4 regions of the Mesorhizobium sp. BR115XR7A genome follow, and region 3 is predicted to be linked to each of the others. Evidence: predicted binding sites of a transcription regulator. Region 3 holds the regulator's gene; each other region holds the start of a gene.
The links. Region 3 encodes LexA, which represses DNA repair genes until DNA is damaged. Its sites were predicted from a motif close to TGTTCNNNNTGTGTTCNG; they were not measured.
Positions count from the first base shown of each region.

Region 1: a site for LexA is predicted at 2,937-2,954, ahead of LB557_RS09945 (PA0069 family radical SAM protein). Genes of this name have one in related genera too.
Region 2: a site for LexA is predicted at 2,979-2,996, ahead of LB557_RS22055 (ATP-dependent helicase). Genes of this name have one in related genera too.
Region 4: a site for LexA is predicted at 2,836-2,853, ahead of LB557_RS23360 (ImuA family protein). Genes of this name have one in related genera too.

Region 1 covers NZ_JAIUHW010000004.1:85,251-92,985, reverse strand. The annotation lists gene LB557_RS09960 (F0F1 ATP synthase subunit B) at 1-229, shown strand, start outside; gene LB557_RS09955 (F0F1 ATP synthase subunit B) at 240-731, shown strand; gene LB557_RS09950 (ribonuclease HII) at 860-1,555, opposite strand; gene LB557_RS09945 (PA0069 family radical SAM protein) at 1,708-2,862, opposite strand; gene LB557_RS09940 (glycosyltransferase) at 3,013-3,540, shown strand; gene moaB (molybdenum cofactor biosynthesis protein B) at 3,569-4,123, opposite strand; gene LB557_RS09930 (4-(cytidine 5'-diphospho)-2-C-methyl-D-erythritol kinase) at 4,110-5,033, opposite strand; gene LB557_RS09925 (membrane protein) at 5,039-5,224, opposite strand; gene LB557_RS09920 (S49 family peptidase) at 5,307-6,170, opposite strand; gene LB557_RS09915 (tRNA1(Val) (adenine(37)-N6)-methyltransferase) at 6,248-7,048, opposite strand; gene LB557_RS09910 (DUF2007 domain-containing protein) at 7,048-7,272, opposite strand; gene LB557_RS09905 (polyprenyl synthetase family protein) at 7,461-7,735, shown strand, end outside.
Region 2 covers NZ_JAIUHW010000010.1:209,937-217,671, reverse strand. The annotation lists gene LB557_RS22060 (hypothetical protein) at 1-135, shown strand, start outside; gene LB557_RS22055 (ATP-dependent helicase) at 167-2,938, opposite strand; gene LB557_RS22050 (glucose/quinate/shikimate family membrane-bound PQQ-dependent dehydrogenase) at 3,196-5,511, shown strand; gene LB557_RS22045 (hypothetical protein) at 5,546-5,980, opposite strand; gene LB557_RS22040 (hypothetical protein) at 5,990-6,145, opposite strand; gene LB557_RS22035 (dienelactone hydrolase family protein) at 6,399-7,286, shown strand; gene LB557_RS22030 (response regulator) at 7,296-7,735, opposite strand, start outside.
Region 3 covers NZ_JAIUHW010000019.1:33,939-41,673, reverse strand. The annotation lists gene gltX (glutamate--tRNA ligase) at 1-1,353, opposite strand, end outside; gene LB557_RS29140 (ComEC/Rec2 family competence protein) at 1,457-3,910, shown strand; gene lexA (transcriptional repressor LexA) at 3,904-4,647, opposite strand; gene LB557_RS29130 (GntR family transcriptional regulator) at 5,058-5,831, opposite strand; gene LB557_RS29125 (ABC transporter substrate-binding protein) at 5,982-6,968, shown strand; gene LB557_RS29120 (ABC transporter ATP-binding protein) at 7,027-7,735, shown strand, end outside.
Region 4 covers NZ_JAIUHW010000011.1:179,281-187,015, reverse strand. The annotation lists gene LB557_RS23380 (DUF4173 domain-containing protein) at 1-842, opposite strand, end outside; gene LB557_RS23375 (HpcH/HpaI aldolase/citrate lyase family protein) at 1,128-2,015, shown strand; gene LB557_RS23370 (DUF1737 domain-containing protein) at 2,053-2,259, shown strand; gene LB557_RS23365 (metallopeptidase family protein) at 2,276-2,698, opposite strand; gene LB557_RS23360 (ImuA family protein) at 2,877-3,917, shown strand; gene LB557_RS23355 (DUF6504 family protein) at 3,859-5,337, shown strand; gene LB557_RS23350 (error-prone DNA polymerase) at 5,334-7,735, shown strand, end outside.

The sequences.
Region 1 (7,735 bases), on a different contig from region 3:
CAGCGATGCGGCGAAGGCGGAAGCCGACACCGCGCGCAAGAAGATCGAGGCCGCGCTCGATGAGAAGCTTGGCGAGGCCGAGGCACGCATTTCTTCCATCAAGGCCAATGCCATGAAGGAAGTCGGCAGCATCGCCGAGGATACCGCTTCGGCGATCGTCGAGGCACTCGTTGGCGGCAAGGCCAGCAAGGCCGAGATCGCGGCCGCGGTCAAATCCGTGGCCCGGTGAGGAGCGCATCATGGACGCTACATCTCTCGCAACGCTCTGGGCCACGATTGCCCTGATCATCTTCCTGGCCATCGCCATCTACATCAAGGTGCCCGGCATGATCGCCAAGGCGCTCGACGCCCGCGCCGCCAGGATCAGCAGTGAGCTCGACGAGGCCCGCAAGCTGCGCGACGAAGCCCAGCAACTGCTCGGCCAATACAAGAAGAAGCGCAAGGAAGCCGAGCAGGAGGCCGCCGACATTGTAGCGGCCGCCAAGCGTGAGGCCGAACTGCTGGCTGCCGACGCCCACAAGAAGACCGAGGACTACGTTGCCAGGCGCACCGCGCTTGCCGAGCAGAAGATCGGCCAAGCCGAGCGTGACGCGGTTGCCGAAGTGCGGGCCAGTGCCGTCGATATAGCCGTCGAGGCGGCACGCGCATTGCTCGCCGCCAAGGTTGACGCCAAGGCCGGAGCCGACCTGTTCAGGTCCGCGCTGCAGGATGTGAAGGCCAAGCTGAACTGAGCGTTCTTCAGTCGCTGACACGAAGCCGCCCGGGCAACCTGGCGGCTTTTTTGTTTGGGAGAAAGCGGCGCGTCAAAGCGGCCAATCTCCGCCCTCGTGGGGAAGATGGAATTGCCACTGCCGTCGCCCTACTCCAGCCCGGCCAAGCTCTCTTCCTCAACCACTTCAGTCCCGCCCAGCCGAAACGGCGCAAACGAGGTGCGATGCAGCCGAGCCACTGGCCCATGCGCCTCGATCGCCGTGCGGTGCCGGACCGTGGCGTAGCCCATATGGACTTCGAAGCCGTAGCGGTCGTGATGATTGCCGCAGCCGCGCATCATGCGGTCGCGCATGACCTTGGCGACGATCGAGGCCGCGGCGATCGATTGGGAGCGCTGGTCGCCCTTGATCAGCGCGCGCCCCTCGCAGGGCAATCCCGGCGGCACGTCGCGCCCATCCGCGAGCGCGAGCTTAGCCTGCACCGGCAGCCCGACCAGTGCGCGGCGCATCGCTTCGAGGCTCGCCTTGAGGATGTTGGTGCCATCGATGCCCTCGGCGCTGATCGACGCCATCGAGACGCCGAGAGCGGAGCCGATGATGTGCAGGAACAGCGCTTCGCGCTGCAGGTGGCTAAGCCGCTTGGAATCGTCGAGACCCTCGGGAATATTGGCGGGGTCGAGCACCACTGCCGCCGCGACCACGGGACCCGCGAGCGGGCCGCGGCCGGCTTCGTCCATCCCCGCGACCGGCCACAAACCATCGGCCATCGCCTTCGTCTCGAAGGAGAAATCGGGTTTTTCGACGATTTCGAAGAGAGGCGGAGAATCAGAACGCGCGCGAGCCATGTTGCGGCGAGGTTCGCATCGGCTCCGATTCTCCGCAAGTCCCTCCGGGTCGGGTGGGGCGCCGGACCGGGAGGGCACCGTCTGCAGGCCGGGGCAGGCCGGACGGGATTTCTTTGCCACGGCGGCAATGAACAGCCGAGGCGATTTTCGGTTCAGAGCAGCATCAACTGCTCCTGGTCCTTGCCGGCAGCGACGAACTGGTCGGTCCGCAGCGTACGCCGCTCGGCATTGAGGCCGAGCCGCTTTGCGGTGATCTCGAAGCGCCGGCCGATCTGCCAGGCATAGGGTCCGGCGCCCTTCATGCGCTTGCCCCATTCCGAATCGTAGTCCTTGCCGTCGCGCATCGAACGGACCAGCGACATGACGTGGCGGTAGCGGTCGGGATAGTGGCGCAGCAGCCAGTCCTTGAAGATCGGGCTGACCTCCAGCGGCAGGCGCAGCACCACATAGCCGGCTTCGCGCGCCCCGGCATGGTGCGCCGAGTCGAGGATGCGTTCCATCTCCTGGTCGGTCAGGCCCGGAATGATCGGCGCCACCATCACCGAAGCGGGGATACCGGCATCCGAAAGCTGCCTGATCGCCTCCAGCCGCTTGGTCGGCGTCGATGCCCGAGGTTCCATCGTCCTGGCCAGCATGCGGTCAAGCGTCGTCACCGACAGCGCCACTTTGGCCAAGCCCCGCTCCGCCATGCGCGACAGAATGTCGATGTCGCGCACGACCAGGGCTGACTTGGTGACGATGCCGACCGGGTGGCCGCGCGCCTCCAGCACTTCGAGGATTTCGCGCATGATCCGGTACTGCTTCTCGATCGGCTGGTAGGGATCGGTATTGGTGCCGATGGCGATGGTGCGCGGCTGGTAGCCATCCTTTGACAATTCCTTGTCGAGCAGGCGTGCCGCGTCGGGCTTGGCGAACAGCTTGGATTCGAAGTCCAGGCCCGGCGACAGGCCCATGAACGAGTGTGTCGGCCGCGCGAAGCAATAGACGCAACCGTGTTCGCAGCCGCGATAGGGATTGATCGACCGGTCGAAGGAGATGTCGGGCGATTCGTTGCGGGTGATGATGGTGCGCGGCTTTTCCACCTGCACCTCGGTCTTGAAGGGAGGAAGTTCCTCCAGCGAACTCCAGCCATCGTCGAAGACATGCCGGCTGACAGGTTCGAACCGACCGGACGGATTGATGCCTGCCGACCGGCCGCGGTTGCGGTCCGGACGGACCCGCATGCCGCTCTGCTCGATCATCGCGTTGGCCATTTCGGCTCGCCCTGCTCCGAAGGCTGCAATATCGGCGCGCATGATCGGTTCCATCTTCGCCCGCTCCCAGGGACTGTCCATGTTGTGTCGAATCGCTCTGCTCATGAAATTATTCCTATTTTATCGAGGAGAACAAATCAAGAACTTTCTATGGTGCGCTGCAAAAACTGGCGCCGACCAACGCTTTCCGCTATTCGGCTAACCATGCTCAGTGTTCTGATCGAAACGCACAATGACGAGGAGGGGCTCGCCCGTACGCTGGCGACGCTGATTGGCGGCGCGGTCGAGGGCGTGGTGCGCGAGGTTGTCGTCTGCGACACGGGCTCCAGCGACCAGACGCATCGCGTCGCCGAGCATGCCGGCTGCCACTATGTGGGGAGCGGCGGCATCGCCGCCGGCATCCGCCAGGCCAAGGGTGACTGGCTGCTGTTTCTCGAACCGGGTGCGAGGCTGGTGGAGGGCTGGATCGACGCCGTCGTCGCCCATACGGCCAGGCAGACAATAGCGGCCCGGTTCTCGCGGGCGCGGGGCAGCCGTCCACCGTTCCTGGCCCGGGTCTTTTCGGCAAACCGCGCGCTCGCCGACGGACTGGTGATCAGCAAGCGACAGGCGGCGTCGCTGTCCAAGAATGACGGCACCGCCGAGGCCTTAGCGCGCGGGCTGGCGACCAGGCGGCTCGACGCCGAAATCTGGCCAGCGCAGCCGAAGCAGCAGCACCGCTCTCGGGGGTGATTTTTGCAACGGCTCTGCGTGGCGTTGCTTACGACGCCGATTTGCCGCGCCGCAGATGCTCGTCCAGGCGCGGCATGATCTCGACGAAGTTACAGGGCATGTGCCGGTAATCGAGTTGTGGCTCGAGGATGCCGTCCCAGGCGTCCTTGCAGGCGCCTGGCGAGCCCGGCAGCACGAAGACGAAAGTGGCGTTGACGACACCGCCGGTCGCCCGGCTCTGGATAGTCGAGGTGCCGATCTTGTCATAGGAAATGCGGTGGAACACTTCCGAAAAGCCGTCCATGCGCTTTTCGAAGATCGGTTCCAGCGCCTCGGGCGTCACATCGCGTCCGGTAAAACCGGTACCACCAGTGGTGATCACGACGTCGATGGCCTTGTCCCGCGACCACGCCAGAACGGCGTCGCGGATTTTTTCGCGGTCGTCGGTGACGATATCGCGGGCGGCCAGGATGTGGCCGGCCTTGGTAATGCGATCGGCCAGTGTCTGGCCGGATTTGTCGTCGGCCAAGCTGCGTGTGTCGGAAACAGTCAGCACCGCGATGCGCACCGGAATGAAGGCTCGGCTCTCGTCAATTCTGGCCATCTCGCCCAGCCTCCGACGCCATGCTGCGCGTTGCCGCGACGAACCAGTCGGGCTGGCGGCTGCGGATCTCGGCCGCCGCGCGCTTGGCGACATTGCCGGTCTCGAACAGGCCGAAGCACGTCGCGCCCGACCCGGACATTCGTGAAAAGCCAGATCCGGCCCTATCAAGCCATGAAAGCGCCCTGCCGATGGCGGGCTGCATCGCAAGGGCTGGCTGCTCGAGATCGTTGCGGGTGATTTCCAGCCAGTTGCGCAGGCTGTGAAAATCGATGCTGCGCGGCAGCGGCGGCAGCGGCTCATTTTCGCGATGCGAAAGTGCGGCGAAGATTTCCGCCGTCGAGACCGGCACACCCGGATTGACCAGCACGAGACCCAGTGCTGAAAAATCCGGCACCATCGACATTTCCTCACCAATGCCGCGCGCGACCAGCGGCTTTGCCGCCAGGCACATCGGCACATCGGCGCCAAGCGAAAGACCGATCCGCGCCAGTTCGGCGCTGTCGAGCTCCAGCCCCCAGCTCTCGGTCAGCCCGCGCAGCACGGCCGCCGCGTCGCTCGATCCTCCGCCCACGCCGGATGCGACCGGAAGGTTCTTTTCGAGCCTGATGCTTACCGGCGGCGTGCTCCGAACGCCGGCGGCCTGCCGCAGGGCGTCGCGGCCCTTCAGCACAAGATTGCCGCCATCGAGCGGTACGTCCGCCGCATAGCGGCCGGACACGCTGAACTCATCGGCGTCGGCCGGCGCGATCTCGATCCTGTCGCCAAAGCGCGTGAACACAGCCAGGCTTTCGATGAGATGATAGCCGTCGGCGCGCCTGCCGGTGACGTGCAAAGCTAGGTTTATCTTGGCGGGTGCGGCCCATGTCCGGACACGCTGACCGGATTCCGCAGTCTTGATTGCGAGTGAAATGAGGGTCAGTCCTTGGCCAGCCGGTATTCGCCGGTCTGCGGATCCTTGACCAGCGTTCCCATCGCGCCGTTGGCCGCCTGTTTTTCGGTGCGCCGCACCTTGGCCGTCACGCGTTCAGCCTCGCGCACGAAGGTGCGGTAACCGAAATAGGCGGCGACGCCGACGACGGCGAAAAAAATGAGCTGCGGCATGTCAAACTCCTACCACGCTGGGCCGGTAAGACCGGCCGGTCGGGTCTTTCGGGCAACCATGCTAGACGCTTTCATGGCTTTTTCAAAGCCCGAAGCGCGCCCACGATGCGCGCTCTTCCGCCGCATTGATGACGCCGCTGGCGGCAGCCGCCGCGATATCGGGCGCCGAAAAGCCCTTGCTCGAGCCGAACAGGCCAAAGCGGCCGAACAAACCCCGCGGCGCCGCCACCAGCCTGAGCTGGGTCTTCGGCCCGAAGCGGGTCTTCAGCACCGTGCGCATGTCACCCAGCGCATCGACGAGGCCGAGCTCCAGGCCTCGCTTGCCGGTCCAGAACAGCCCGGTGAACAGGTCTGGATCGTCCGCCAGCTTCGTACCGCGCCGCTCCTTGACCAGATCGATGAAGGTCTCGTGCACTTCGAGCTGCAGCACCTTGAGCCGCTCGACGTCTTCCTTCTTCTCGGGCTTGAACGGATCGAGCACCGCCTTGTTCTGGCCGGCGGTGTGGACACGGCGCTCGACACCGATCTTCTTCATCAGTTCCGGGAAACCGAACGAGGCCGACACCACGCCGATCGAGCCGACGATGGAGGAGGGATCGGCGAAGATTTCATCGCCGGCGACCGCGATCATGTAGCCGCCGGACGCCGCGACATCCTCGACGAAGACCAGGACCTTTTTATTCTTCTCGACCGCAAGGTCGCGGATGCGCTTGAAGATCAGCCGCGACTGCACGGGCGAGCCGCCCGGCGAATTGATCGAGATCGCGACCGCCGGTGCCTCGAAGGAAAACGCCTTTTCGATCAGTCCGGCGGTGGAAGCAAGCGACAGGCTCGGCCGGAACTGGCCTCCGCCGGCCATGATGGTGCCGTGCAGTCGGATGACCGGAACGGTGACGACGGAGGAGCGCCAGGACTTCGGCAGCAGGCGGTTGAAAAGACGTTTCACGATGGCGTGGTCTCCGGCGATGGTTGCAGGCATGTAGGGATTTCCCGGCCAACGGCAATGTGTAGGCCGCCAACAGCTCAGTCTCCGAACAGCGAGGCGAGCCCGTTGGTGATCATTTCGCTGCGCTCATCGGGGCCGTTGCCCGATCGCGCGTGAAGCATCAGGGGCGGACGGATGGCGAGCTTTCCTCGTGCCCCAAGTGCTGCCCGCACGATAATGCGGATTGCGGCCGCGTCCGGGCGAGGGTGCACGGCGAGCATCTCGGCTTGGCCGAAGCGGCCTGAAATCGCGTCGAGAATGGCGCCGAGCTGTTCGGGCCGGGCGATGACGGCAAGCCCGCCGCGCGGCCTGACAACCGCCGCCGCACTGCGGATCCAGCTTTCGAACAGTCCGTCCTCCATGACATGCGCCTCCTTTCTTAGCGGCTCGGGAGTGGCGCGGTCCCGGGCGGCGTTGAAAGGCGGGTTCATGATGACGAAGTCGAAATCATTGTCGGCAAGGCCGGTGGCGGCCCGGGCGCGGCCCGACACGGTGACATCGGCGACGAGCACGGCAGCGCGATCGCTGAGGTGCGCGTTGCCCGGATGGGCAAGCGTGGCTGCCGCGAAGGCCGCTATCTCAGGCGCGCGTTCGACCAGCACAGCCTGGGCTCCCGGACAGCGCGACAGCACCGCAAGACCGGCAGCACCGGCGCCGGCCCCGAAATCGGCGAGCCGGCCGCCAAACGAGGATGGTACGGATGCGCCCAGCATCATTGCATCCATCCCGGCGCGATGGCCGCCATGCTTAGGCTGCACGAGCCAGAACCGGCCGCGGTGGAACGCATCGACCGTATGAGCCGGCGTATCCGGGACAAGGGCGGCTGGCGCGGCCGACATTATTTCCCCCGGATCTCGTTGGCGATGCCGGCATCGGTCAGGATGCGGCGCGCGGCGTCGGCCTGGTCGGCATCGACCATGACGCGTCGCGGCAGGATACCAAGCGAGCCGTCGAGCACGCTCATGTTCTGGTCGGCGACGAAGCAGCCGATCCCGGCATCGCGCATCAGCGATTCGACAAAGGAGATGATGACGGCGTCGTTGGTGCGGATGAGCTCTATCATCGCAAGAAACTCGCAGGTTGCGGCGTGCATGTAAACGTGCGGCCGCATTCCCGCATTTCCCGGCGTTGACACGCTGTCGCCGCCGCCGCGCCAATTCGCCACTTGCCGTGGCCGTGCCAGCCGCCCTAGAGTCTTGTCGGGACTAAGGGTGCCGTCGCACGCGTTATACCAAGACGGGAGTGATTGTCGTGGGTGTCGTTCTCAACATCGAAAACGGGAAGCGGGAGCCCGCCTCCATCAAGGATCTCATCGATCTGACTGCTGCCGATATGGGACGTGTCAACGAGCTGATCCTGTCCAAGGCCGGCTCCGACGTCGAGATGATTCCCGAGGTCGCCAACCACCTGATCTCTTCCGGCGGCAAGCGGCTCAGGCCAATGCTGACGCTGGCCGCGGCGCAGATGTTCGGCTATGCCGGCGAGGGCCACGTCAAGCTCGCCACTTCGGTCGAATTCATGCATAC
Region 2 (7,735 bases), on a different contig from region 3:
TTCAAGCATTTCGGCATGGACCTCGAATTCCTGCTGCGCCAGAAGACGGACTGGCGCGTGGAACTGAAGGAAATCCTGTTTACGACAGGGGATATCGTGAAGGCCGGGGAGAAGGGCGAGAAGAAGGTGGATTGAGGCGGGACGTCAGCCTTCGAGGCTGGCAGCCTCACACTGGCAGCACAAACCCGTCCAGCACGCGCTTCTGGCCGGCCTTGTCGAAGTCGATGGTCAGCTTGTTGCCCTCGATGGCTGAAATGTTGCCGTTGCCGAATTTCTGGTGGAAGACGCGGTCGCCGACGCTGAAGGCGGACGGCGTGTCGGAGACGGATTTGGCGACCAGCTCGCCATCGATGGTGCGGCCCTTGACGCTGGTGCGGCCGGCGCCGTAGCCGGAGTCTGTTTCACCATAGCCGATGCGTTCGACCTGATGGCCCGAGCGCGTGCCCCAGTTGCGGTCGGTCGCCTCGGTGCGGTTGGCCTGCGCACGCTGCCAACCCGGCGTCGAATAGGTGTTGGAGAAGGCGCCGGATTTTTCCCCGCCGCCCGAAGTGCCGCCGATATTGTCGAAGCGCGAAGCGCCATAGGGGTTCTGTCTTCCCGCCCCCTGGCCGCCGCCGCGGCCGGATGCGAACGAGCCGCCGCCATAGGGATTGCCGTAGCCGCCATAGGAGTTGCCGGCTTCGGCGACCTCGACATGGGCTTCCGGCAGTTCCTCGAGAAAGCGCGACGGGATGGTCGATTGCCAGAGCCCGTGGATGAGGCGGTTGGAGACGAACCAGATATGCAGGTTCTTCTTGGCCCGCGTCAGCCCGACATAGGCGAGACGCCGCTCTTCCTCCAGCCCGGAGCGGCCGCCTTCGTCGAGCGCGCGCTGATGGGGAAAGAGGCCTTCCTCCCAGCCGGGCAGGAAGACGGTCTCGAATTCGAGGCCCTTGGCCGAATGCAGCGTCATGATGGAGACGGCGTCTTGCCCCGCATTCTGCTCGGCATCCATGACCAGCGCGACATGTTCGAGGAAGGAGCGCAGCGACTCGTACTGCTCCATCGAACGGATCAGTTCCTTCAGATTCTCCAACCGCCCCGGGGCTTCCGCCGAGCGGTCGTTCTTCCACATGTCGGTGTAGCCGCTCTCCTCGAGAATGGTCTCGGCGAGCTCGGTGTGCGGGGTGGTTTCCAGCGCCTTTTGCCAGCGTTCGAAATTGGCCGCGACCTCGCGCAGCGCGGCGCGCGGTTTCGGCTTCAGCTCGTCGCTTTCGGCGAGGTTGGCGGCAGCCTCCAGCATTGGAATGCGCAGGGCGCGGGCCGTGTCGTGAATCTGGCGGATGGTCGCTTCGCCCAAGCCGCGCTTCGGCACATTGATGATGCGCTCGAAGGCGAGGTCATCGGCGCCTTGCGCGACGACGCGGAAGAAGGCCATCGCGTCGCGGATTTCCATGCGCTCGTAAAAACGCGGACCACCGATGACGCGGTAGTTAAGGCCAAGCGTGGTAAAGCGCTCCTCGAAGGCGCGCATCTGGAAGGACGCGCGGACCAGGATCGCCATATCGTTCAAATTATGCTTCTGGCGCTGGTAGGCCTCGATGGTCTCGCCGATGGCGCGGGCTTCCTCCTCCGAATCCCAGGCGGCGTGGACGTTGACCTTGCCGTCCTCCGGATCGTTGCGGTCGGTGAACAGCGTCTTGCCGAAACGGCCCTCATTGTAGGCGATGAGATGGGAGGCGGCGCCCAGTATGTGCGCGGTCGAGCGGTAGTTGCGCTCCAGCCGGATGATGGTGGCGCCCGGAAAATCCTTGTCGAAGCGCAGGATGTTGTCGACCTCGGCGCCGCGCCAGCCATAGATCGACTGGTCGTCATCGCCGACGCAGCAGATATTGACTTTGTTTTCGCTCACGGGCTGTTCCGCGCCTGCCGGCGTGGGCCCTCCGCGGGGGCCTCGCAACGGCTCGGACGCCCGGTCGGGCTTGCGGCCTTCGGCCGAAACTGCTGATTCGGCCTCTGGAGTTGCGGGTCTATAGCTACCAGCTTCCGTTCTATCCGAAACACCGGAAAAACTTGGAACGCGCCCACCCGGAGAACCACTTCGCGCTGGTTGTGGTCCGCTCGGCCTCTGCGCCAAAAGCCGCAGCCACATGTACTGGGCGGTGTTGGTGTCCTGGTACTCGTCGACGAGGATGTATTTGAACCGCCGGTGATAGTCCTTCAGCACATCCGGATTGGCGCGGAAGATGCGGATCGGGTGGCAGAGCAGATCGCCGAAATCGCAGGCGTTCAGCGTCTGCAGCCGCTCCTGATAGGACTTGTAGAGCTCGCGGCCCTTGCCGTTGGCGAAGCTGCGCGCATCGCCCTCGGCGATGTCGGCCGGACCCTGGCCCTTGTTCTTCCAGCCGTCGATCATCTGGGCGAACTGTTTCGCGGGCCAGCGCTTGTCGTCCAGGCCCTCGGCCTGGATCAACTGCTTGATCAAGCGCACGACGTCGTCGGTGTCGAGGATGGTGAAGTCGGATCGCAGGCCGGCAAGCTCGGCGTGGCGGCGCAGCAGCTTCACGCCGATTGAGTGGAAGGTGCCGAGCCACGGCATGCCCTCGACATTGCCTTCGCCGATCAGGATGCCGATGCGCTGTTTCATCTCGCGCGCGGCCTTGTTGGTGAAGGTGACGGCCAGGATCTGCGAGGGGAAGGCCCTGCCGGTGGCAAGGATGTGGGCGATGCGGGTGGTCAGCACACGGGTCTTGCCGGTGCCGGCGCCGGCCAGCACCAGAACCGGGCCTTCGGTGGTCTCCACGGCCAGCCGCTGCTCGGGATTCAAGCCCCTGAGATAGTCGGGCGCATTGTTTTGGCCGCCGCGGGCAGCCATGGCGCGCGCGGCAATGCCCGACGGGGCCGTGGGCCGCGCATTGGGTTCGTCGAAAAAGGGCATGTCTTCGGAAAAGCCGGACATCTCCCCCGAATGTAGTGATTCGGGAGGGAAAGACCAGAACTGTCTACGTTTTGTTCCGGCAAAGTGCCCGATACGGCGGCTTCACCGATATGGGAACCGCCGTTATGGAACAATCCCAGGCGGAACGAGGTTGCTGCCCGCGGGTCCGCGACCTACGCTTGACAGGCGCCGCCGTCGGGAGAAAGTTGCACGGGAAACGCGCAATGCCGGGTTGCCCTAGCCCGCCCCACGCGCGCAACAGTCGAAGGAGTATCATCTTGGCTGTCACCATCACCTCCCTCATTCTCTTCCTCATAGGCCTGGCGCTTGGCGCCGGCGGCATCTGGTTGGCTTCGCTGGGCGGCAGTTGGTACTACATCATCGTCGGTCTCGCCTTCCTGGTCGCCGCCTGGCTGCTCTACCGGCGCCGTTCCACGGCGCTCTGGCTCTACGCGGCGATCGTGCTCGGCACGCTGGCCTGGGCGGTCTGGGAAACCGGCTTCGACTGGTGGGAGCTCGGCCCGCGCGGCGGCATCATCGTGCTGGTGGCGTTGTGGCTGCTGACGCCGTGGGCGCGGCGCGGCCTTGCCGGTCCGGACGGGCGAGCCCCTTTGATCCTTGCCGTGCTGGCATCGCTGGCGGTGGCCGGCTATTCGATGACCACGGACCCGAAGGACATCGGCGGCGCCCTCGACACCGACAAGGTGATCCCCAACGCCAATCTCGGCGGCGATGTGCCTGCGGGCGAATGGCACTATTACGGGCGCACGCAGTTCGGCCAGCGCTATTCGCCGCTCGACCAGATCACGCCGGAAAACGTCGCCAACCTGACGCCGGCCTGGACCTATCGCACCGGCGACGTCAAAGGCCCCGACGATGTCGGCGAGACCACTTATCAGGTGACACCGCTCAAAGTGGGCGACACGCTCTATATCTGCACGCCGCACAACTTCGCCATCGCCGTCGATGCGGCGACCGGCAAGGAGAAGTGGCGCTACGATCCCAAGATCAAGCTCGACAAGGACCGCCAGCACCAGACCTGCCGGGGCGTTTCCTATTATGCCGATGCGGCCGGCGCCGCCGGCCAGCCCTGCGCGGCGCGCGTCTACCTGCCGACCTCGGATGCGCGGCTGATCGCGCTCGACGCCGCCAACGGGCAGGTTTGCCCGGCCTTCGCCGAGGGCGGCACGCTCAATCTGTTGACGGGCATGCCGTATCCGAAGTCGGGCTACTACTACTCGACCTCGGCGCCGCTGATCGCCGGCGGCAAGATCATCGTCGGCGGCGCGGTCAACGACAATTATTCGACGCAGGAGCCGTCCGGCGTCATCCGCGCCTATGATGCGAGCAGCGGCAAATTGCTGTGGAACTGGGATTCCGGCAATCCGGACCAGACGACGCCGCTGCCGGCCGGCCAGACCTACACCGCCAACTCGCCCAACATGTGGTCGACGCCGAGCGCCGACGAGAAGCTCGGCCTGCTCTACGTGCCGCTCGGCAACCAGACGCCGGACCAGCTCGGCATGGGCCGCAGTGCCAATGTGGAGAAATTCTCCTCCTCGATCACCGCGTTGGACCTCAACACCGGGCAGTTGAAATGGGTGCGCCAGACCGTGCACCATGACCTCTGGGACATGGACGTGCCGGCGCAGCCGAGCCTGGTCGACATCACCAAGGCCGACGGCTCCGTGGTGCCCGCGCTGGTCGGGCCGACCAAGCAGGGGGACCTCTATGTGCTCGACCGGCGCACCGGCGAGCCGGTCATCCCCGTCAAGGAAGTGGCGGCGCCCGGCGGCGCCATCGAGGGCGACCACACATCGCCGACGCAGCCGGCGTCCGACCTTTCCTTCAACCCGCCGCCGCTGACCGAGCACGATATGTGGGGCATCACCATGTTCGACCAGCTGGCGTGCCGCATCGCGCTTCACAAATTGCGCTATGAAGGCCGCTACACGCCGCCTTCGCTGCAGGGATCGCTGGTTTATCCCGGCAATTTCGGCACGTTCAACTGGGGTGGCGTGGCGGTCGATCCGGTGCGGCAAGTGATGTTCGGGATGCCGACCTATCTTGCCTTCACGTCGCGGCTGGTGCCGCGCGCCGACGTGCCGCCGCCGGGCGACACCAAGGGCAGCGAGCAGGGGCTGAACCGCAATGACGGCGCGCCCTATGCGGTGGTGATGGGACCGTTCCTGTCGCCACTTGGCATTCCGTGCCAGGCGCCGCCCTGGGGCTATGTCGCAGGCGTCGATCTTCGCACCGGCACGATTGCCTACAAGCACCGCAACGGTACCGTCTACGACATGACGCCGCTGCCGTTGCCGTTCAAGGTCGGGGTGCCCGGCATTGGCGGCCCGATGATCACCGCCGGCGGTGTCGCCTTCCTGGGTGCCGCGGTCGACGACTATCTGCGCGCCTACGAGCTGACGTCAGGCAAGCAGCTCTGGCAGGCGCGGCTGCCGGCCGGAGGGCAATCGACGCCGATGACCTACACCGTCGCGGACGGACGCCAGTTCGTGGTCATCGTCGCCGGCGGCCACGGCTCGGTGGGCACCAAGCCGGGCGATTACGTGATGGCCTACGCGCTGCCGAAGTAGGCAGGCGGGGTTACCGGGTCCGGCGAGCCGACGATCAGCCGAGCCCCAGATGGCTCTTTAGGCTCGGCACCGAGCCAAGCACTTGGTTGGTCAGATCGGGGCCCGCGGCCGCCTCTGCCTGCTGGACAAGCGTCTCGCCAGCCTTCTGGATCTGCGCCAAGTCGAGGCCGGAGGCCTTGAGCGCGGCGAGGCCGTTGACCAGCGCGCCGGCCTTCTCGCCGAGAACGCCGCCAAGCGCGCCCTGCAGCGACGACAGGAAGCCGCCACCGCCGCCGGCCGGGGCGGCCATGACGTCATATTTCTGCGCCAGCGCATCGGCGCCCGGAATCTTGGCGAAGAAGGAGGAGGCGCTGGTGCCTTCGGCCTCGTGCTCGAGCACCGAGAAAATGGTGCCGACGACCTTTTCGGTCGTGGCCTGGTCGAGACCGGCCTTCTGCGAGACGGTGTTCACGATGTCCTGAACGTCCATGACTTCACCTCAACTTTGGGTTTTCAAGTTCGCGGGCTGGCGCTTGCGGCTGCGGACCCTGACCATGGACTTGCGGCTTGCCGCGACAACGGCCGCGCGCATCGCCAGAACGGCCGCCACTGCTGCCACGAAAGCGGTTGCCAGGATCGGCGAGGGCATGGTCATCGGCATTGTTCCTTTCAGATCGGGCCTATAGGACCGTGACCGCCGAGGGCGGCCGGCCAGCCAGTTTCCCCCACTATTGTGGCAGCGCCATCAAGATTTGTCACCGATGACAAAAACGTGATGATCTTCAGCCGACTGACCGGCGGCCGCCAAGGCAGTGAGATGTCACGCTCCGGTGACTGGACGATGAGAGGCTCGCCCCTATCTTGCGACCGGCAAGGACACCGCAGTCGCGACGAGATCGAGGAAGCCCATGGCCGACGTCACCACCAAACCCGTCATCACCCAGGCGATGATCGATGCCTATGACGAATACACGCATCTGACGCTGGATCGCCGCCGCTTCATGGAGCAACTGACCAGGCTTGCCGGATCGGGCGCGGCGGCGGCCGCGATCGCGCCGATGCTGGCGGCGAACTCGGCCCAAGCGGCGATCGTCGCCGACAACGATGCCCGCGTAAAGGGCGAGGATATCACCTATCCCGGCAGCGGCGGCGAGATGAAGGGCTATCTGGTCAAACCCGCAAACCAGGCCGGCAAGCTCGGCACGGTCATCGTCATCCATGAAAACAGGGGGCTCAACCCGCATATCCGCGACGTCGCCCGGCGCGTGGCGCTGGAAGGGTTCGTGGCGCTCGCGCCGGATTTCCTGTCGCCGCTCGGCGGCACGCCCACTGACGAGGACAAGGCGCGCGACATGTTCGGGAAACTCGACCCGGCGCAGACCGTGGCCAATGGCGTGGCGACGGTCGCCTTCCTCAAGGCCGACGGGGACGGCAATGGCAAGGTCGGCGCCATCGGCTTCTGCTGGGGCGGCGGTACGGCCAACATGCTGGCCGTCAATGCGCCCGACCTTGCCGCGAGCGTCGCCTATTACGGCATGCAGCCGAAGGCCGCCGACGTCTCGAAGATCAAGGCCGCGTTGCTGCTGCACTATGCCGGCCTCGACGAGCGCACCAATGCCGGCATCGATGCGTTCAAGAAGGAACTCGATGCCGCGCATGTCGAATACACGGTCTATGTCTATGAAGGCGCCAACCATGCCTTCAACAACGACACCTCGGCGGCGCGCTACGACAAGAAGGCGGCCGACCTCGCCTGGGGCAGGACGATCGCCTTCCTCAGGCAGAAGCTGGCATGACCATCGCCTTCAGGCCGCCGGCGCCCAGATCGTCTTGAAGGCCGGCGACAGGGTGAAGCCCGCCGGGCGCTCCGATTTCGGCGGCGGGCGCCGCACGCCTTCCTGCAAATAGCGCAGGGCAGAGGTCAGCCCGTTCATCGTGTAGGGCTTGGCGATGACGCCGATCGCACCGGCGAAGTGGTCGGGGATGCGCTTCGGGTTGGCGGTCATGAAAATGACCATCGAGTTCTTTCTGTCGCCAATATATTCGGCAACGTCGATGCCGGTCGGGCCGTCGGTGAGATGGATGTCGACAAAGGCGATATCGGCCTGCGTGGTATCGACCATGTCCTTTGCTTCGGCGAGCGATGTTGCCCAGCCGACGACGCTGTGCCCGGCGTCCTCGACCAGGCTCTCCAACTCCATGGCCAGCAGCGCCTCGTCCTCGACGATCAGGACCTTGAGCGGTT
Region 3 (7,735 bases):
CGGTGACGTGCTCTTGCCGGTCAACGCAGCCCGCAACGGCTGGGCCACGGCGCCAAGCTTGTGCCCGCCAGCCAGCGCAAAGTCGCGGATCGCGGCCTCGGCCGTGGCCGCTGTCCAGTCGCCTGACAGCGACTTCAAAGCTTCGTGAGCGCCACGCAGGATCTTGCGCGCGTCGTCATTGAGCAGGAGTGCCGCCTTGTCGTCGATCGGCAGCGGCCGCGCGGCAAACAGGAAGGCGGCGCCGTCGACAAGCTCGACCAGCGTCTTGGCGCGCTCCTTCAGGCCCGGAAGTGCTGCCAGCAGCTGCGCCTTGTTCTTCTCGTTGAGCCGCGCCGCCATCGCCGGGCCGCCCTCCAGATAGGGCAAGGTGGCGATAAAGATATCGAACAGCTCGGTGTCGGCCATACGGCGCATATGCGCGCCGTTGATCGCTTCCAGCTTGGCGAAATCGAAGCGCGCCGCGCCCTTGTTGACGTCGCCAATGTCGAACCACGAGACCATGTCCTCGATCGACATGATCTCGTCGTCGCCATGGCTCCAGCCGAGCCGCGCAAGATAATTGAGCAGCGCCTCCGGCAGATAGCCCATGGCGCGATAGGCTTCGACGCCGAGCGCGCCATGGCGCTTCGACAGCTTGGCGCCGTCGGCGCCGTGGATCAGCGGGATATGCGACATCGACGGCACGTCCCAGCCCATGGCGTTGTAGATCACGGTCTGGCGGGCGGCGTTGGTCAGGTGATCGTCGCCACGGATGATGTGGGTGACGCCCATGTCGTGATCGTCGACGACGACGGCATGCATGTAGGTCGGGTTGCCGTCCGAACGCAGGATGATGAAGTCGTCGAGATCCTTGTTGGGGAAGCGCACGTCTCCCTGGACCCGGTCCTGCACCACCGTCTCGCCCTCGGCCGGTGCCTTGATGCGGATGGCGCCCCTGACGCCGGACGGCGCCTCCGACGGGTCGCGGTCACGCCAATGGCCGTTATAGCGTGGCGGTAGGCCCTTGGCGCGTGCAGCTTCGCGCATTGCCTCGAGCTCGGCTGAAGTCTCGTAGCTGTAATAGGCCTTGCCCAGGCGCACCAGCTCCTCGGCCACCTCGCGATGGCGCGGCGCGCGCTCGAATTGGGAGACCGCGTCACCGTCCCACGAAAGGCCAAGCCAGGTCAGGCCATCGAGAATGGCCGATGTGGCCGCATCGGTCGAACGCTCGCGATCGGTGTCCTCGATGCGCAGCAGCATCGTGCCGCCGGTATGCTTTGCATAGAGCCAGTTGAAGAGCGCCGTGCGCGCGCCGCCGATGTGCAGATAGCCGGTCGGCGAGGGGGCAAAACGGGTGATGACCTTGTCGGGCATGGAACTCTCGGAAAACGTCTGAAGCTGGGTGCGGAGCGTGCGGACTTTCGCGCGTTGCGCGTTCATGTAGCATAGGACGTCGAGGGTGCAAGGGGCAGACCCGATGACTGGACGAGGCCGGGGCTCGGATCGGGGCGAGGATGCCGCTATCGGCGTCAGCGAGCGATCCCTGTTTGCGGCGCCTGCGACGATCCCACTGCCATCTCCGCTCGTGGCTGCGCCCGAAACCAGGTCGCTGCAGGCAGGTGGGCAGGAGCCGGCGCCGGCTCCTGCCGCGGGCAGGATCGCGCGCGTGCGCCGGCAAGTCGGCCTGGTATCCTTGCCTCGCGTGCGCCATGGCGTGGCCAAGGCGGCGGAGCTCGAACTCGACCGGGGCATCGCGTTCCTGCTGGTGCCGGTCTGTCTGGCCGTTGGGGCGATCGCCTATTTCTCGCTGGCATCCGAGCCCGACTTTGCAAAACCCGTCGCGGTCGTGGTGCTGATGGCGGTCTGTGCCTTCGTCTCGCGCTCCTGGTCGAAAACCCATCTGTGTTTCATGGCAGTGCTGTTGTGCGCGCTGGGCCTGCTCGCGGCGAAGGTCGAAACATGGCGAGCCGGAACCCGGATGCTGGGTTCGGAAATCTCCACGCAACTGACCGGCCGCGTGGTCTCGATCGAGGAGATGGAGAGCGGCCGCATCCGGCTGACCATGGACGTGATTTCGACCGCCCGGCCAAAACTGCGCCATGCGCCGGAAAGGGTCCGGCTTTCCGCACGCAAGATACCGCAGGGAATGACCGCCGGCTCGCTCATCACAGGCTACGCCAAACTGTTGCCGCCGACCGGCCCGGTGCGGCCGGACAGCTACGACTTCTCTTTCGACAGCTATTTCGCCGGCATCGGCGGCAGCGGCTTCTTTCTCGGCAATCCAACGGTTGTTTCCGCCGACGACGGTGAGATGCCGCTATCGGCTCGCCTTTTTTCAGGCATCGAAAATGCCCGCGAAGCCATCGCCGACCACATCAGGGGCAGCGTCGGCGGCGCTGAAGGCGAGATCGCGGCGGCGCTGATCGTCGGCGTGCGCGCCGGCATACCCGATGAAATCAATGAAGCGATGCGGCGTACCGGCATCTATCACATCATCTCTATTTCGGGACTGCATATGGCGCTTGTGGCCGGCACCATCATGGGTCTGCTGCGTGGTGCCTTCGCGCTGTTTCCAGACTTTTCCGCGCGCCGGCCGGTGAAGAAATACGCGGCCGCCGCCGCACTGTTCTCGATCGCGGCCTATCTCATCATTTCCGGTGTCGTCGTTGCGGCCGAACGCAGCTTCATCATGCTGGCGGTGATGCTGATTGCCGTCTTCTTCGATCGCGCTGCGCTGACCATGCGCAATCTGGCGATCTCGGCGATCGCCGTGATCCTGGTCTCGCCTCACGAGGTCGTCGGCCCGAGCTTTCAGATGTCGTTCGCCGCGACCGCGGCCCTGGTTGGCGCTTATGCCGGCTGGGCCGATCACCGTGCGGGAAAGACGCGGCCACCGCCGCCAAAGCGATCCCTGGCGGGGTTCCTGACGCGAAAATTCCTGCTGGCGACAGGAGGATTGGCCATGACGTCCATTATCGCCGGCAGCGCCACGGCACTGTTTGCCATCTGGCATTTCCAGCGGGTATCGCCGCTCAGCCTGTTCGCCAATCTGGCCGTGATGCCTATCGTGTCGGTCGTGATGTTCCTGGCCGTCGCCAGCGCGCTGTTGATGCCATTCGGACTGGATTGGCCGGCTCTCTACCTCATGGGCAAGGGCCTGACAGCAATGATCGCCGTGTCGGCGTGGATATCGGAGCGCTCTCCGGTCGATGGAGTCGGGCTGATTTCGCAGCAATCCGTGCTGCTGGTCACCGTCGCGCTGGTTATCGCGACGATGGCGACGACATGGCTGCGGCTCGCGGCGCTGCCATTCGCGCTCGCCGGCCTGTTGACTGTGTCGCACACACGCGCGCCCGATGTGCTGATCTCGGAAGATGCGCGGCTGGTCGCGCTGCCGATCGGCAATGGCGAACTGGCCGTCAACCGGGAACGTCCCAACGAATTCGCAACCGACAACTGGAAACGCGCCCTGATCTCCGAAACAATCGTCAAACCGGAAATGTTCGACACGACAGACAGGCAATTCGATGTTGCCAGTCCCACCGACCTGCCGCCGGGATCGCCCTTCTACTGCCGCGAAGGCCTGTGCCTTGCCAGGCACCCTTCCGGCGCGATCATTGCCTATGTCGAGGACCGCAAGACCACCTGGAAAGCCTGCGCTTTCGCCGACCTGATCATCGTCAATGACGCAACCGCCTATGACGCCTGCCACAATCCACTGGTTCTCGTCGTCACCAAACGGCAGCTCGCCCGCAGGGGAAGCGCTGCCGTCTTCTTCAATCCCCAGTCGGCCACGACCCGGGCCGCGATCGCATTTGCCGTCGACGGACCATACCGGCCCTGGCACGAACAGCGAAAATTCTCACGCGAGGCGAGGGGGCTGCCGCCGTACAAAAAACCCGACAAGCCCGATAACAAGCCGGTTCAGTAGCGCCTGATCAACCCGACCAGCTTGCCTTGTACCTTGACCCTGTCCGGCCCGAAAATGCGCGTTTCGTAGGCTGGATTGGCGGCCTCGAGCGCGATCGAAGCGCCTTTGCGGCGGAACCGCTTCAGTGTCGCTTCCTCTTCGTCGACCAGTGCCACGATAATTTCGCCCGGGCTTGCCGTGTCGGCATTGCGGATAATGACCGTGTCTCCATCGAAGATACCAGCCTCGATCATCGAGTCGCCCTTGACCTCCAACGCATAGTGCTCGCCGCCCATGATCATGTCCGGCGGCACCGAGATCGAATGCGTCTGATGCTGGATGGCATCGATCGGCACACCGGCGGCGATACGGCCCATGACCGGGATGGACACGGCTGAAACCGCGTCGTCGTCGTTGCCGGCCGCGGGCAGGCGCGAAGGCGCAGCGGCCGGCCTGATCTGGCGTCCGAGACTGCCTTGGCCAAGGCTGCCTTGGATGACGCTTGGCGAGAACTTCTTTGCCGCATTGAGGCCCGGCGCGATCGAGTCCGGCAGCCGCAGCACTTCCAGCGCGCGCGCCCGATTGGGTAGCCGGCGAATGAAGCCGCGCTCCTCCAGGGCCGTGATCAGGCGATGGATCCCCGACTTGGAGGCAAGATCGAGTGCTTCCTTCATCTCGTCGAAGGAAGGCGGTATCCCGCTTTCCTTGAGCCGTTCGTGGATGAACATCAGCAGTTCATGTTGCTTGCGTGTCAGCATGGCGGCCCCCAAGACATTGAACGAAAGGTTGAACCAGAATCGAAAAAACAAACCCAGAACAAACACTATCTGTTCCAGTTGTGTTCTGCAACCGTTTAAAGTTTAATGAATTTGTTAAGGGGTCTGAAGTTTTTTGCCCGCGACGGCGGGCGGCAACCAGTCCTTTCCGCCGTCGGCAGGCGCATTGAAATCGTTTTGGTTAATGGCCTGTGGCCCATCCGCCGACGAGGCTTTGGCATCAGTTAGTTGGAAGGCTTCTCCTCGGAGGGACGTATAATTCGCGGAGCCATTATTCGCGGAACGAAACGAAACCAAAATGCCAACGATTGGTAGCTTCGGGCGGCCATGGATCGGGGCGTTCGGCGCACTCCGGCCAGCGCGTTCGAATAGGCGTGGCGGAAGCGCTGAAGTTATCCCGAACCCGCCTTCAAGCTGCCGGCGCGAGCGGCGTATCTGGTAGCGCCGCTGTCTTCGCTGTGGACATAGACGTGCAGTGTGTAGCCGATATGCGCCGTCATCAGCGCCTTGGCCCGCTCGACGTCACGGTCGAGCGCCGCTTCCATGATCGCGGTATGGTGTTCGATCGCAATCGCTTCGCGTAGCGCTTCGATTGCCTCTTCATAGCCATCCTTGAGGCCGGCCGCGGCCCGCAGTGTCGGCGCCAGACCAAGAAAGCGATGATGCCGGCGCAGCTGATCCGAGATCGTCGAGCGGAACCGCAACAGCCAGTCGCATGTGGCGGCGCTCAGCAGCGCCGCATGGAAAGCCTCGTGGTTCTCGTCCCATCTGTCGACGGCCGCGTCCGAGGGATCGTCGACCGCTGTCTTGCAACGCGAGAGCCGGTAGTGGGCGGTGACCACGGCATCCTCCCACTCCCTGCCGCCTTTTTCCATCGATTCGAGGAACAGGGGTATCTCGACCACCATCCTGGCGCGTGCCAGATCCTCCAGCTCGGCCCGCGACACCGGAGCCACGGCAAAACCACGATTGCTGATCGCGGTGACCAGGCGTTCGGCCTCGAGCCGCGACAGGGCTTCGCGCAACGGTGTCCAGCCGACGCCATAGGTGCCGCGCAGCGCACTCAGTTTGAGCGGGGCGCCGGGCATGAGGCGCGTGGTCAGGATGTCGCGCCGCAACAGCTGATAGGCGGCTTCCGTTTTTGTGGAACTCGTTTCATTCAGCATGGTGATCAATCCGTCGTCTGGCGAAAAGTATATATGATAGTGCGTCACAGCAACAATTATATATAATGTTTGACACAGACCGGCGGACTCACCATGATCGCCGTAGTAGCCGCGTTTCCAAGCGGCCCTGATCAAATCTGGGAGGAAATGATGTTGAAGTCGAAATCCGCTTGGTTGTCGGGCTTGGCCCTGGCAGGCGCATTGATGGTCAGTGCCGGCAGTGCCGCGGCCGATCAGATCCGTATCGGCATTGCCAATTTCGGCGAGCATCCGCAATTGAACGCCGCCATAGCCGGCTTCAAGAAGGCGCTGACGGATAACGGCTTCGTCGAGGGCAAGGACGTCGTCTACACGGAGAGCCACACCAATTTCGATGCGTCGCTGGTGCCGCAGATGATCGCCAAGCTGCAGGCCGAGCAGCCCAAGCTGATCTACACCATCACCACGCCGGTCTCACAGATCGCCAAGAAAGCGCTCGCCGGTTCCGGCATTCCGATCGTTTTTGCCGCGGTCACCGATCCGGTGGCGGCCAAGCTGGTGCCGTCATGGGACGCCGGAGACGAAGGCATGACCGGCGCCAGCGATCTGCAGGACGTCGCCGCGGTGATGGCCTTCACCAAGAAGCTGCTGCCGAACGCCAAGCGCTTCGGCGTGCCTTATAATCCCGGTGAGGCCAATGACGTTGCCTTGGTCGAAAAGATCAAGGCGGCGGCACCGGCCGCGGGCTTCGAGGTGGTGGAGGTCGGCATAGACAACGTCAATGACATCCAGCAACGCATCGCTTCGCTCGCCGGCAAGGCCGACGTGATCTACGGCCCGGCCTCGAACCTGATCCAGCCGGCGATCGCCGCTGTCTCCGCGGCCGCCCGCCAGGCCGGTATCCCGGTCGTCAACTCCGATGACAGTGCGGTCCGTAACGGTACCGTGCCGGCGAGCTTCGCGGTCAATTACACGCAGGTCGGCGTCAACGCCGGCAACATCGCCGCCGAGATCCTCAAGGGCAAGGATCCCAAGACGATCGCGCCGTCGCGCCCGGCCTACAAGGACCACATGGCAACGATCTCGCGCAAGGCGATGGCCGCGTTCGGCATCGAGATACCGGCTTCAATGGCCGATTGCGGCTGCATCGTCGACTAACATCGGAACTGCCGGGGTGACGGCGTCGGCGCCGTCATCCCGAGGTCAGGGAGAAACGATGCTCGAGATTCGATCCGCGCGCAAAGTGTTCTACAAGGGCCAGGCCGACGAGAAGGTCGCGCTGGACGGTCTCAGCCTGTCCTTGGCCACCGGAGAGTTCGGCATCGTCATCGGCTCCAATGGGGCCGGCAAGAGCAGCATGCTCAACGCCATTTCCGGCGCCCTGATCCTCGATTCCGGCCAGATCCTGATCAACGGCGCCGACGTGACTGCAATGCCGGTGCACAAGCGCGCCGCGAAACTGGCGCGCGTGTTCCAGGACCCGATGCGCGGCACCGCCGCCAGCATGACGGTTGCGGAAAACATGCTGCTGGCCGATTTGCGTAGCCAAAAGCGCACCTTGCGCCCGGGGCTGAACACCACCCGGCTTGCGTCCTACAGGGAACGACTGTCGATACTGGGTCTCGGTCTGGAAAATCGTCTCGACACGCGCGTCGACCTGCTCTCGGGCGGGCAGCGGCAATCCTTGTCGCTGATCATGGCGGTCGGTGGGTCGCCGGACTTGCTGCTGCTCGACGAGCATACCGCGGCCCTCGACCCGCGCACGGCCGAAATCGTCATGCAAGCGACGGTTCGCGCCGTCAACGCGCTGAAACTGACGACTTTGATGGTGACCCACAACATGCAACACGCCGTCGACCATGGCAGCCGGGTGATCATGCTCGATGCGGGCCGGGTGCTCCTGGAAGTCGCCGGGCAGGAGAAGG
Region 4 (7,735 bases), on a different contig from region 3:
CTCAAACCATCGGGAAGCGCGACCCCGCCCCACAGATAGGTGGCGTCGAGTCCGCTCTGCAGCGCAAACAGAATGTTGAAGACGATCAACGCGCGCAGGATGGCGGCCTTGCCGAAGACGATATCCTCGACGGCGTGCCTGTCGGCCGCTGGCTGGGCATCGGCAGGAGGGTGATTTGGCCTGGCGATGCGGCGCTGAAAGCGCGGCAGGCGTGGCCGCAGAAAGGCCCAGACGCCGGCAAGCACGAATAGCCAGAAGGTAATCCGCGTCAGCTGGATCAGGTCGAGCAGCTTGAAGACGTCGATCAGCGACAGCCACTCTTCGATGACCGGATTGGCGGCACCGAAAAGGGCGACGAAGACCGCGCCCAGCGTCAGCGGCATTACCCAGACCGCGATTGCCGCCAGCCTTATGCGATGTCCGCCGAACCGCCGCGCCGCTCTTCGCCACTGGAGAAAATCGCCGAGGAACCGGAACGGCGCCGCCAGTCCGAACAGCACGATCTGGCCGGCAATTCGCGCCATGCCGTGCCACGGGCGGCCGCTCAGCGAAAGCGCGAACGCCACCAGCGCGGCAAGCGCGACCGAGACGGACAAGGGACTGACAGTCTCGGCGAGCGGCAACAGCGCGACAAGCAAGGCGGCCGACTTGAGCCACATCTTCCCGTCGCTGAAGGCGGCGGGATGCACGGCAACCGCCGCGGCGGCAAGCAGCGTAGCGAACAGCAGAACCGTGATCCCGGCGGGCTGGCCGTAGAACAGGAAATCGGCGAGCGCGACCAGCAGCACGGCGACGCCGAAGCGGCTGCAATAGCTTGGCGCGGCGCGGAAGAAAGAGGTCATGGCCTGATCTTCCTGATGGCGTCCCATCGCCATGGCGATGGGCTCTTGCGGACAAATGGGATGGGAATTGCAGCGGGGTTGGCGCGTTGCGGGTCGACCAGCCACCAGCCTTCGCTGCGCAGCCGGTAAGGCAGACGGGGTTTTGCTCGCTTGTGCATGCCGCCTGTGTCGCAGGCCTGCAGGAAAGCGATGCGGCGGATCGGAGGAGGTTTTCGGCAGGCGCGTGCAGTTTTCGTGCAGGGCTGGCGGCTTGCCTCGACCAATCACACACGGCATAGATCTGGCATGACCGAAATCTACCGCCCGCGCCGCTCCGTGCTCTATGTCCCGGCCTCCAACGACAAGGCGCTGGCCAAGATCGCGCAGCTTGCCTGCGACGCCGTCATCATCGACCTCGAGGACGCCGTCGCCCCCGCCGACAAGATCGCCGCGCGCGAAAAACTGGCCGGCATTTTCGCCAACCGCCCTGATGCCAATGGCCGGCGACGCGAGATGGTGGTACGCGTCAACGCGCTGTCCAGCGAATGGGGCACTGACGACCTTGCGGCCGTGGCCAAGGCGGAGCCGGACGGCATCCTGCTGCCGAAGGTCGACACGCCGCGTGACGTGCTTGAAGTCGGCGATGTGCTGGACGATAATTTTGCCCCGGACAGCGTGAAACTATGGGCGATGATCGAGACGCCCAAGGCCATGCTCAACATCGGCGCCATCGCCGAACTCGGCCGCGACTCCGCCTCGCGCCTGGATTGTTTCATCGCCGGAACGAATGACCTGATCAAGGATACCGGCGTGCTGGCGACGCCGGATCGCGCCTATCTGCTGCCATGGCTGATGCAGATGCTGCTGGCGGCACGCGCCGGCGGGATCGACATGCTCGATGGGGTGTTCAACGAGTTCCGCGACCCGGATGCGTTCGCGCGTGAGTGCACGCAGGCAGCCGCCATGGGCTTCGACGGCAAGACGCTGATCCATCCATCGCAGATCGAGGCGGCCAACCGTGCCTTCGCTCCGTCGGCGCAGGCGCTGGCCGAGGCGCGCGCGGTGAAGGATGCCTTCGCGCTTGCGCAAAACAGTGGCACGGGCGTCATCGCGCTGAATGGCAGGATGGTCGAGCGGTTGCACTTGGCGCAGGCTGAAAAACTTCTGGCGAAAGCGGCCGCCATCGGCGCATGATATTCGCCGATTTGGGATACACGACAGGAATTGGACGATGAAACTCTACCGCTTTCTCACCGCCCCGGACGACGCCAGCTTCTGCCATAAGGTGACGGCGGCGCTGAACAAGGGCTGGCACCTGTTCGGCTCGCCGACCTACGCCTACGACAAGAAGACCAAGACCATGCGCTGCGGCCAGGCCGTGGTGAAGGATGTCGATGGCCAGGAATACGGGCCGGATACGAAGCTCAGCGACTGGTAGGGGAAAACGCCGAGGGCTATTCAGCCGCCTCTTCGATTTTCTCCATATCATCGTCCGACAGGCCGAAATGGTGGCCGATCTCGTGGACCAGCACGTGGGTGACGATGTCGCCCAGCGTTTCCTCGTTTTCGGCCCAGTAGTCGAGCATGGCGCGGCGGTAGAGCGTGATACGGTTCGGGCCTTCGCCTGTCTGCGGGTTCCAGCGTTCGGCGATGCCGCGGCCCTCGAACAGGCCGAGCAGGTCGAACGGCGTTTCCAGCGACAGGTCGTCCATGATCTCGTCGGTCGGGAATTCGGCGATCTGGATGACGATCTCGCCGGTCAGCTTGCGAAAATCCTCCGGCAGGTGGGCGTAGGCCTCCAGGGCAAGGAACTCCAATTCCTCCATCGAGGGCGCAAGTTCACCATGCCAGGTGCGGGTCTTGTAGATGCGGGCCATGCTTTGTCCTTTGATCCCGGCATATAGGCGTTCGCGCTGGTCGAGGCAAATGACGCCTGTACGCCGGTGTCGCGCAGGAAGAGGAATAAATTCCTTGATGAGCCTGCTTGACTCTTCCGATCCCCTCTGGAATCTATAGGAACATAACAGGAACAATCGTGAGTGAAAGCTGACCGTCATGGCGATGACCGCCGTGGCGCGGGAGACTGTTTTTGCCCTGCGCCGCCAGATCGCGAAGATCGAGGGAACGCTGCCCGAGCGCCTGCAGGCGCCGGCTGGCGCGCCCCTTGCTGACGCCGGCAGCGATCTGACGATCGTCCGGCGCGGGCTTGCCGCGGCCTTGCCGGATGCTTTCCTGCCCATCGGCATCGAGCGGCTCGATGCCGCGCTCAGCGGCGGCCTGCCGAAAGCCGCCCTGACCGAAATCCATGGCCTGGAAACCCGCGATGCGGGCGCCGTCGCCGGTTTCGCCCTGTCGATCGTCAGCCTGATCCTCAACCAGGCGCAGGGGCTGCCCATCCTGTGGATCGGGACATCGGAAATTTTCCACGAGGCCGGCTTTCCCTATGCCAGGGGGCTGCATGCCTCGTTCGGCATCGAGCCCCAGCAATTGCTGTTTTCCGAGGCGCCCAGGCTTGTCGATGCGCTGTGGATCGCCGAGGAGGCGGCCCGCATGACCGCGCTTGCAGCCGTCATCCTGGAGATCCGCGGCAATCCGCAGCGGCTGGACCTGACCGCGACACGCCGCCTGCATGCGCGGGCGCAAGGTGCCGGCCGGCCGGTGTTCCTGCTGCGACAAGCGGCCGAGCCCGAACCGACGGCGGCGCCTGTTCGTCTGATTGTCGCTTCGGCGCCGGCCGTGCCGCGCGAAACAGTCGCCGGGCCGCTCGCCGGCTCGATCGGTCACCCGGCCTTCACCATCAGCATCGGCAAGAGCCGCACGGCCCTGCCTGGACAATTCACACTGGAGTGGAACCCCGATGAATGCAGATTCGATGAAAGAAGGGGCGAGGAAAGAAGCAGGGCAAGCAACGAATGGGCAGAGAATCCTGTCCCTGTGGTTTCCCTATCTCGCGACCGAAAGGATCCTGCGGCAGCGTCTGGGGAAATCCTGGCGTTCCCGGCCGCCGGATCATCCGCAGCCATCTCATCCACCGCTCGTGATCAGCCATCGCCAGGGCAACGCGCAGCGCATCGCGGCCCTCGACGCGCGGGCTGAGGCGCTGCACCTGAAGCGCGACATGGGGATTGCCGATGCGCGCGCCATGCATCCGTCGATCGACATCGTCGAAGCCGATCCGGAGGCCGACCGGCGCCTGCTCGAGGGCCTTGCCGACTGGTGCGACCGCTACACGCCGCTGGTGGCGCTGGACGGCATCGACGGCCTGTTCCTCGACGTCACCGGCTGCACCCATCTGTTCGGCGGCGAACGCGCCATGCTGGACGAAATCCTGTCGCGCTTCTTCCAGCAGGGTTTCGACGTCCGCGCCGGGCTTGCCGGCACGCCCGGGGCGGCCTGGGCGGCGGCCCGCTTTTGCGGCGACCGCATCGTTCCATCAGGCGAGGAGGAAGCCCTGCTCGCGCCCTTGCCGCTGGCCGCCCTTCGCATAGCGCCGGAAACCCGTACCAGCCTGGAAAGCGTGGGGCTGCGCACGGCGGGTGCCGTCATGGCGGCACCGCGCGCGCCGCTCGCCCGCCGCTTCGGCGCTTTGCTGCTCCAGCGCCTCGACCAGGCGCTTGGCCGTCTCGACGAGGCGATCTCACCGCGTCTTCCCGTCGCGCCGCTTTCGGTCGAGCGTCATCTCGCCGAGCCCGTCACGCTGACGGAGGAGATAGAGCGGCTGGTGGGCATGCTGGCGACGACCTTGAAGACCGACCTCGAACGCCGCGGCGAAGGCGCAAGGAGCCTGGCGCTACTGCTTTTTCGCGTCGACGGCGCCGTCAGCCGCATCGCGCTCGGCACCTCGCGGCCGATGCGCGAACCCTTGCTGATCCGGAAATTGTTCCATGAAAGGCTGGCGGCACTCGAGCAGCATATCGATGCCGGCTTTGGCTTCGACCTAGTGCGCCTCTCGGTGCTGGCCGTCGCCGCTTTCGACATGCAGCAGACCGATCTGACCGGCGAAGCGGCCGATGACGGCGCCGACATCGCCCTGTTCGCCGACCGTATCCGCGCCCGCCTCGGCGAGGGCGCGGTTCTGCAGCCGGTTCCCGTGGAAAGCCACCTGCCGGAACGCGCCGTCGCCGTCATTCCCTTCACCGAAGCCCCGCGCCGGACCACACCACCCAAGAAGCCGGACAGGATGCAGGCGCCGATGACCATCTTCCCGCCGGAACGACCGATCCGGCTGTTCCGTTCGCCCGAGCCCATCGAGGTGCCGGCCACCGAAATGCCGGAGGGACCGCCGCTGCATTTTCGTTGGCGCCGCGCGCTTTACCGTGTGACGCGCGCCGAAGGGCCGGAGCGCATCGCCGCCGAATGGTGGCGCGAGGCGCCGGGCGACGCGGCGGCGTCGACACGCGATTATTTCCGCATCGAGGATGCCGGTGGCCGCCGCTACTGGCTCTACCGGCAAGGCCTTTACGGCGGCGTCTCGCAAACCCCGCCGCGCTGGTTCATGCATGGGGTCTTCGCATGAACGCGCTGACCGTCATTCCTTATGCGGAGTTCGGCATCCAGTCGAATTTCTCCTTCCTGCGCGGCGCCTCCAAACCCGAGGAGCTGGTGGTCGCGGCCAAGCTCATGGGCTTCTCCGCGATCGGGCTCGCCGACCGCAACAGCGTCGCCGGCGTGGTGCGCGCCTGGCAGCAGGCCAAGGTCGAAAAGCTTGCCTACCATCCCGGCTGCCGGCTGGTTTTTGGCGACGGCACGCCGGACATTCTCGCCTATCCCAGGGACCGTGCGGGCTGGGGCCATCTGTGCCGCATGCTCACCCAGGCCAATCTGCGTGACGAGACCGAAAAGGGCGCCACCCTGCTCCGGCGCGACGACCTGCTCGAATGGGGGGACCGGATGTCGCTGGCGGTCCTGCCCGATCTGGCGGCCGGCGCGCAAGACAGTCTGGCTTTGCTCCGTGAACTCAGGGGTCGCTTCGGCAGGATCCTGCGGCTTGGCGTCTCACCCTGTTATGCCGGCCATGATCGCTTCCGGATCGAGCAGGCGGCGGCGTTCGCCGAGAGCACCGGCATCCCGCTGATGGCGACCAACGATGTGCTCTACCACACGGCCGAACGGCGCCCGCTGCAGGACGTGCTGACCGCGATCCGCCTCAATGTTCCGGTCGCCGAGGTGGGGCTGGAACTGACCGCCAATGCCGAACGCCATCTGAAGCCGCCGCTGGAAATGGCGCGCCTATTCCGCCGGTATCCGCAAGCGCTGGCGGAGACGCTGCGGTTTGCGCAAGAGCTGACCTTCTCGCTCGGCGACCTTCAGTACAATTATCCCGACGAGCCGACGGAATCGGGTCTCGGACCGCAGGCGGAGCTGGAGCGACTGGCTCGGGAAGGTGCGGCCCGGCGCTTTCCCGGCGGTATCCCCGCCAGCGTGATAAAACGAATCCAGGAAGAGCTCGCCCTGATCGAGCGGCTGAATTACGCCCGTTATTTCCTGACCGTCCATGACATCATCAAATTCGCCCGAGGCGAAGGCATTCTCTGCCAGGGCCGCGGCTCCGCGGCCAATTCGATTATCTGCTTCTGCATTGGCATTACCGAGGTCGGGCCGGACAAGATCGACACGCTCTTCGAGCGTTTCATTTCCGAGGAACGCAACGAGCCGCCGGATATCGACGTCGACTTCGAGCATGAACGGCGCGAAGAGGTGATGCAGTACATCTATACGAAATACAGCTCCAAACGCACGGCACTCGCCGCCGCCGTCATCAGCTATCGCGGCCGTTCGGCGCTGCGCGAAGTGTCGAAAGCGATGGGCCTTTCGGAGGATGTCAGGGCGTCTCTCTCCGGCTCGATCTGGGGTTGGTCGACCTCGGAACTCGGCGAGAAGGAAGCCAGGGCCGGCGGCCTCGACCGCAGGGATCCGGTGTCACGGCATGTGATGGAACGCGCCAACGAGATCATGGGCTTTCCCCGCCACCTCTCCCAGCATGTCGGCGGCTTCGTCATCACCAGGGACCGGCTCGACGAGATCGTCCCCATCGTCAAGACGGCGATGGACGAGCGCAAGATGGTCGAATGGGACAAGGACGATCTCGATTCGGTGAAAATCCTCAAGGTGGATATCCTGGCGCTCGGCATGCTGACCTGCCTCCAGCGCGCTTTCACTTTGCTCGAGACCCATTACGGCGTGAGAGACGATTATGGCAGGCCATTGACCCTGGATACGATCGCCAAGGAGGATTCCCGTGTCTACGACATGATCTGCCGTGCCGATACGCTCGGCGTCTTCCAGATCGAATCGCGTGCTCAGATGTCGATGCTACCGCGTCTCAAGCCGCGCGAATTCTACGACCTCGTCATCGAGGTGGCGATCGTACGACCGGGCCCGATCCAGGGCGACATGGTGCACCCCTATCTGCGCCGGCGGCAAGGCAAGGAAAAACCCGAATATCCCAAGGCGGAGCTGAAAGAGATTCTCGGCAAGACGCTGGGCGTGCCGCTGTTCCAGGAGCAGGCGATGAAGATCGCCATCGTCGCCGGCGGCTTCAAACCGGGCAAGGCCGATGAACTGCGCCGTGCCATGGCCACCTTCAAGCGCACCGGCACGATCGGCAATTATCGCCAGCAGATGATCGACGGCATGACAGGACGAGGCTACGAAAAGGACTTCGCCGAGCGCTGTTTCAAGCAGATCGAGGGCTTTGGCGAGTATGGCTTTCCCGAAAGCCACGCCGCCTCCTTCGCCCTGCTCGTCTATGCCTCCTGCTGGTTCAAGACCTTCTACCCGGACGTGTTCTGCGCCGCGATCCTGAATTCGCAGCCGATGGGCTTCTATCAGCCGGCGCAGCTGGTGCGTGACGCCCGCGACCATGGCGTCGACATCCGCGAGGTCGACGTCAATTTCTCCGTCTGGGACTGCAC